Regions from separate parts of the Paenibacillus sp. MER 99-2 genome, predicted to be linked through region 1. Evidence: a T-box and tRNA genes for the amino acid it is inferred to sense, from the RefSeq annotation. Region 1 holds a T-box; the other holds one or more tRNA genes.
What was found. The T-box of region 1 lies ahead of M3636_RS15455 (glutamine--tRNA ligase/YqeY domain fusion protein). A T-box ahead of a tRNA ligase gene usually reads a tRNA of that ligase, here a tRNA-Gln.
Positions count from the first base shown of each region.

Region 2: it encodes a tRNA-Gln, which carries the amino acid that the T-box ahead of M3636_RS15455 (glutamine--tRNA ligase/YqeY domain fusion protein) is inferred to sense. The anticodon was not compared.

Region 1 is NZ_JAMAUZ010000003.1:78,940-82,332, reverse strand. It holds gene M3636_RS15460 (DUF6199 family natural product biosynthesis protein) at 1-148, shown strand, start outside; gene M3636_RS15455 (glutamine--tRNA ligase/YqeY domain fusion protein) at 312-1,991, opposite strand; T-box leader at 2,059-2,312, opposite strand; gene M3636_RS15450 (DNA alkylation repair protein) at 2,448-3,116, opposite strand; gene M3636_RS15445 (YndJ family transporter) at 3,270-3,393, shown strand, end outside.
Region 2 is NZ_JAMAUZ010000012.1:190-3,582, forward strand. It holds tRNA gene M3636_RS26785 (tRNA-Asn) at 1-76, shown strand; tRNA gene M3636_RS26790 (tRNA-Ser) at 80-171, shown strand; tRNA gene M3636_RS26795 (tRNA-Glu) at 189-260, shown strand; tRNA gene M3636_RS26800 (tRNA-Val) at 329-404, shown strand; tRNA gene M3636_RS26805 (tRNA-Met) at 422-495, shown strand; tRNA gene M3636_RS26810 (tRNA-Asp) at 521-598, shown strand; tRNA gene M3636_RS26815 (tRNA-Phe) at 690-765, shown strand; tRNA gene M3636_RS26820 (tRNA-Thr) at 781-856, shown strand; tRNA gene M3636_RS26825 (tRNA-Tyr) at 862-947, shown strand; tRNA gene M3636_RS26830 (tRNA-Trp) at 954-1,027, shown strand; tRNA gene M3636_RS26835 (tRNA-His) at 1,055-1,127, shown strand; tRNA gene M3636_RS26840 (tRNA-Gln) at 1,143-1,217, shown strand; tRNA gene M3636_RS26845 (tRNA-Gly) at 1,222-1,296, shown strand; tRNA gene M3636_RS26850 (tRNA-Cys) at 1,306-1,379, shown strand; tRNA gene M3636_RS26855 (tRNA-Leu) at 1,411-1,489, shown strand; gene M3636_RS26860 (class I SAM-dependent methyltransferase) at 2,043-2,969, shown strand; gene M3636_RS29875 (helix-turn-helix domain-containing protein) at 3,236-3,393, opposite strand, start outside.

The DNA of each region.
Region 1 (3,393 bases):
TACATTTATAAACGGAACTAGCGTAGAACTCGTGATTTGGGGCTCATCTGGAGGGATTGAACTGCATCCAGATGCTACTCAGACGCAGTATGAGATCATGAGTGAGGAATTGAAAAATTGGTTTATGACAAATTATAGTGATGAGTAGCATCTAACGTCGCTATACTCTTTAAAACTTCTCCACTTAACTATCTCAAGCTTGTATCACTGACCACTTATTTTTTCTAATGAAAAGTTTACAGCAAAATGACTATCCAGTTCGTAACATTGGATAGTCATTTCTTCACTATAGCTCTAGCTACGGCAAGAGCTCATTTCTTATTCCATGAATCCTTTAACGGGACAATTCGGTTGAATATTAGCCTATGATCGGAACTATACTTTTTATCAATACAGAAGTAGCCGTGTCGGAAGAATTGAAACTTCTGCTCTGGACGACCATGTAGTATGAAAGGTTCTATTAAAACATCCTGTATGGTGACCAACGATTCCGGGTTAATTAATGTACTCCAATCCCTCTCATCCGCCTTAGGAAGATCCTGATCCAGTAGCAGCTTCTCATAAAGATTCACATTTGCCTTTACAGCTTGATCCGCGGCAACCCAATGAATTGTGCCCTTCACCTTGCGACCGGTAAATCCTGTACCACTCTTGGTCAGTGGGTCATAGGTACAGTGAAGTTCTATAATTTCACCAGTGTCACGATCCTTGATTACTTCTTCACACTTGATGAAATAGGCTCCTTTTAGCCTTACCTCAGCATGAGGACTCAGCCTGTGAAAACCTTTTGATGGTTGCTCCATAAAATCATCACGCTCAATATAAATTGTTTTGGCAAAAGGAACTTCTCTCTTTCCGAGTGTCTCGTTTCCGACATTATTTTCAATCATTAACAGCTCTACCTCATCGCTTGGATAGTTGGTAATGACGACTTTTAGAGGATGCATGATTGCCATTACACTCACTGTTTTTTCTTTTAAATCCTGCCTGAGGCAATGATCCAAGAGCGAGATATCTGCTGTACTTTCCGTCCGAATACTACCAATGCTCTCAATAAAGCTACGAATGCTCTCTGGCGTAAATCCTCTTCTTCGAAGTCCTTGGATTGTCGGAAGCCTTGGGTCATCCCAGCCATCGACGTAACCCCCTTCGACCATTGGTCTCAAAAAGCGTTTACTTGTCACCACACCCGTTAAATTTAGCCGCCCAAATTCCCTTTGACGCGGAGGGTTAGCGAGACTAAGCTCTTGTAACACCCATTCGTATAAAGGACGATGGTCTTTAAATTCAATTGAACATAAGGAATAGGTGATACCTTCAATGGCATCTTGGATTGGGTGAGCGAAATCGTACATCGGAAAGATACACCAGTCCGTTCCTGTCCTGTAATGCGTAGCATGGATAATTCGGTAAATAACGGGATCTCTCATATTTATATTGGGCGAAGCCATATCTATTTTGGCACGAACAACCCTGGCGGCAGCCGGAAATTCTCCATTTTTCATTTTCTCAAACAGCTCCAGATTTTCCGCAACTGATCGGTCTCTATAAGGGCTATTCTTGCCAGGCTCTGTCAACGTTCCTCGATATTCCGCTACTTCATCGGGTGATAGGTCACAGACGTAAGCCTTCCCCCGCTTGATCAATTGAACCGCAGCCTCATAAATTTCATCTGAATAGTCTGATCCATAGTAGATGTGCCCACCCGGATCATATCCAAGCCACTTGATGTCCTCAATGATCACGTTAACGTACTCGATGTCTTCTTTAAGGGGATTCGTATCATCAAAGCGCAAATGAAATGTCCCGTTAAACGTTTGAGCTAGAGAATAATTCATGTGAATGGCATAAGCGCTTCCGATGTGAAGGTAACCATTAGGCTCTGGTGGAAAACGCGTGCACATGTGCCTGTCAAATGGATTTTGTTCAAGCTCTTCCTTAATCAACTTGTGCATAAAACCTTCCGTGTGATGTTCGTTCTCGTTAACCATGCTGACGCCTCCTAATGAATTGGATATGGACACAAATAAAAAAAACCTCACCTCCAAGACCTTATGTCTTGGGGACGAAATTTTCGTGGTGCCACCCCGGCTTCATTAATATGTCGCCATATTAACCTCTTCAAGTACGGCATGTAGCCATGCTTATACTCTAGCTCTATAACGGGAGCTCCCGTCATGCCATCCCCGCATATACGGTTCCTACCTGCTGCTCAGAGGCTTGTTTCTGGGTACAACTCTTGACTCCTTTTCAGCTACCGGAGCTCTCTGTGCAAGAACAGTTTCCCGTACTCTTCTCATCATCGCGTTTGATTATTACCTTCATAATATCAAATGATTCCCTTTTTTGTAAACTTCAATTCACAGCAGTAAGTACCTCATTAAAGCACCCTGGAAGTCAAATTCCTTTGTTTTCACACCATCACCCCAATAAATACTTCCAGGTAACTATTTATTAGTTCGTTTGTTAACTTCAATCGCAATGAACTCTGGCAAATAATTAGGCGTACAGCCCTTTGATACCATTTCGCCTTTATAAAGACCCGTTTCCTCACCCAGTTTAATACAACGCGCTCGATACTTTGGATCATAAACGCCGATCCAGCCTGTAATGAAATTCATAGCCCACTGAACTTCCGGTTCTTCCTGCACAATATTCGCTTCAATTGCTGTTAGTAAGTCTTCGGTGTTATCAGGTGGTGCTTGTCCAGTCCATCTCAATCTCGCTTGATAATACCAGAACGTTCGCCTTTGAAGAGCAGAAGGACTACTTTCCCATGACTCAATCAATGCAATGGTCTTCTTGTCTTTGGTGAGCTGATTAGCCATTAACCAATCCATTAAGTTATTTCGCTCATCAAAAGTATGAGTCTGCATATCCTGATCAAGCTTATCTAGCACCTCTTGTGAAAGAAGTTTTTTATCCATAATTAAGATTGCTAATAGTCTAGGCAAAAACTCTTCGGTTGACCAAAGTTCCATAGCTAGTTCGTGATCATTTTTAATTTCCTTTGCGATTTTTCGTAAGTCGCCTAGCTTCGTTTTACTATTAATCTGTGATAGGATGTCTGCTGCTTTTGAAGAACGCTTCATTTCTGAACCTTCATTCTTACTCATTTGACATCACAACTCCTTTATTAGAGCATTGTTTCAACAATATACCGCAAATAAATGTGTTAAACTACAACGAGAAGTGCCTATCTATACGAAGAAACGCTACACAACAGGATGTAGGCAGATTATACGCCACATATGGAGAAAGGGATCGCCATGAATAGTTCTCTGAAGCAACTGACGCAGTCATTATTAGTACCCGTCATTCCCGGTGGAATCATTACTATTCTTATATTTGTTTTGGATTACTTTCAATTCGAACTTGTTGAGAAATTTCTAC
Region 2 (3,393 bases), on a different contig from region 1:
TCCCTGATAGCTCAGTTGGTAGAGCACTCGACTGTTAATCGAGTTGTCACAGGTTCGAGCCCTGTTCGGGGAGCCATATGGAGAGGTGTCCGAGCTGGCCGAAGGAGCACGATTGGAAATCGTGTAGGCGTCACAAGCGTCTCGAGGGTTCGAATCCCTCTCTCTCCGCCAGATAATTTTTTTAGCAAGGCCCGTTGGTCAAGGGGTTAAGACACCTCCCTTTCACGGAGGTAACAGGGGTTCGAATCCCCTACGGGTCATTCTTTTCTTCAAAAAAAGAAGTTGATTTTAATAGCGGTTTTATGTTAAGATCATAAATGTGTTATTCGGAGGCTTAGCTCAGCTGGGAGAGCATCTGCCTTACAAGCAGAGGGTCGGGGGTTCGATCCCCTCAGCCTCCACCATATATCTTTTATAACGACGCGGGGTGGAGCAGCCCGGTAGCTCGTCGGGCTCATAACCCGAAGGCCGCAGGTTCAAATCCTGCCCCCGCAATTATACTTTCTTACGAAAGTGATCTGGAACCGTGGTGTAGTTGGCCTAACATGCCTGCCTGTCACGCAGGAGATCGCGGGTTCGAATCCCGTCGGTTCCGCCATATTTCCCACATGAGGAAACTGTTCACTAGATCTGATATAAGGCACCGACGCCCAAGGTAAAGTGTAACATTTAAGTTTGAACTTTATTATGGCTCGGTAGCTCAGTCGGTAGAGCAGAGGACTGAAAATCCTCGTGTCGGCGGTTCGATTCCGTCCCGAGCCACCATTTATAACTTAATACGCCGGTGTAGCTCAACTGGTAGAGCAACTGACTTGTAATCAGTAGGTTGGGGGTTCAAGTCCTCTCGCCGGCACCACTTATGGAGGATTAGCGAAGTGGCCAAACGCATCAGACTGTAAATCTGCTCCCGTACGGGTTCGGTGGTTCGAATCCATCATCCTCCACCAGTTTTTAGGGGCATAGTTTAAAGGTAGAACAACGGTCTCCAAAACCGTTGGTGTGGGTTCAATTCCTGCTGCCCCTGCCAATTAATTTTAAAAGTATAGTATATATGGCGATCGTGGCGAAGTGGTTAACGCACCGGTTTGTGGATCCGGCATTCGGGGGTTCAATTCCCCTCGATCGCCCCTTTGTTTTGTCTATGGGGATTAGCCAAGCGGTAAGGCAACGGACTTTGACTCCGTCATGCATAGGTTCAAATCCTATATCCCCAGCCATTATGCGGAAGTGGCTCAGCGGTAGAGCATCGCCTTGCCAAGGCGAGGGTCGCGGGTTCGATTCCCGTCTTCCGCTCCAAATTAATACGGCGCCATAGCCAAGTGGTAAGGCACAGCTCTGCAAAAGCTTTATCCCCAGTTCGAATCTGGGTGGCGCCTCCAGTTATTTTCTCAGTATGTGAAAAGAATATGTGCCGGCGTGGCGGAATGGCAGACGCGCTCGACTCAAAATCGAGTGGGAAACCGTGGAGGTTCGAGTCCTCTCGCCGGTATAACGTAGAACCCTATGGATTGCACTTGCAATTCATAGGGTTCTTTTTGTAAAGAGAGAATACTTAATGTTCAATGATGTGTAAGTTGAAACTATATCCGTTCAGTCATTTCTGTTGTCTGTATATTGACGTAATCTGGCATTGGGTATATTATAGATAAGTAAAGTCCTTAATCAACTTGAATGCTCTACTTATATTAACTAATAATGATGTGGGTACAAAGGAGTTATCATTGATATGCTGCTGCATCTAATTAAAGATATAATGACTCCTTTATATTTGTATTTGTATTCATATTCATATTTATATTTATTAAAAAAAAACATCTGAGCTATAAGTAGGAAAGATGAAGTTAATTCGAAAAGTTTAAATATCATCAAGTTTCTAAGTCGTAGAGTCTCTACGTGGTAAAGCCTCGAAGCCATACAATATCAACTTCATGACGTCATGAAATCATGTCTGAGTTATTTCCTTATATGAATCCTTGTACAAATATGAGTTAAATCAATGAAGTGGATCTAATAATCTGAATGAAGAAATGGAGTGTGTAGAGATGACAGAAGTGATACCAAGCAAAGAATTAGATATTACCCAAGGATTATTTGACCTTTCTGTGTGGGAAGAGGCTTGGAAGAATAGACCGAGGAGTCCCAAATATAAAAAGCCAAGCGCCCCTTTTGATACAGCAGAAGCTTTTGAGAGATGGGCTAAAGAGTATCATCAGCAATCCTTTACAACAGAGGGGAAAGCACGCTCTGAGCGCATTATGGGATGGATCGAGAATCAAGGTGTAGATTTTGAAGGAATGTCGGTTTTAGATATTGGGGCAGCTTCTGGCATTTTCACAATCCCGTTCGCAGAGAAGGGTGCAAGCGTAACCGCGGTCGAACCTTCTGAGCTACTCGTTTCCTTGATGAAGGAGACAATTCCAGCAGCTTTGACATCCAAGATTGAAATCGTGTGCGAGCGGTTTGAAGAAATATCTATTGAGCAAAAAGGGTGGAGGAAAAAGTACGATGTTGCTTTTGCATCGATGTGTCCAGCTATGTCCGATTGGGAGACGATTGAGCAGGCCATTAATTCTGCCCGTAAGTATGTGTATATCAGTACGATGGCTGGACAACGGGAGCACACACTGATTGATGAACTAAGAAAAGTGCTTCAGGTGGAGACACCATTTAAACCAAGTGATATGGGATTCATTCAACAGTTGCTCTATCTGAGGGGTTACTCCTATACAACGCTAATTACCAAGGAAGTGAATACCATTGAACTGCCTGTGGAAGAAGTTGTACAGAAGCTACCTGAATGGCTGAATACGTATGGTCTACCAACGGACGAACAATCCCTTAGCTTGGCTGAGCAATACATTAGAGAGACATACAATAAAGGAACGGTGACGTTCTTAAGAGGAGGACGGTTTGGTAAAATTCTGATTCAGTTGGAGCAGCCAAACATGAAGGTTCTCACAAACAAATAAAATAAGTATCTCATAATAACAATGATTGTTATTGAAGAATATCAAGTAAGTAATGTTAATGAGTGTTATTAAAATAAAAAAGGAGCAGATGATCTGCTCCTTTGATCTGCTCCTTTTTGCTTTCATTTCCGACCCTTTCCGTCATCTCCGATCTCCAATAACGAACAGACGGTATACACGTATTGTGATGAGATAGATTAGATAGCCGCACCGAGTGTATCTCCTGACTGTCGCGTCGGTGTAATGATTTTGGCACCAATGCAAACTTATTTTCCTAATGAGCGGCTTTCTTGTACATAGCCAGCACGACGTTTACGTTCCCGGTATTGTCCAGGTGTGATACCCTCCCACTTACGGAAAGAACGAATAAAGTTCTGAGGGTTGTTATACCGGAGCCGAGCCGCAATATCCTTTACCGTTAAAT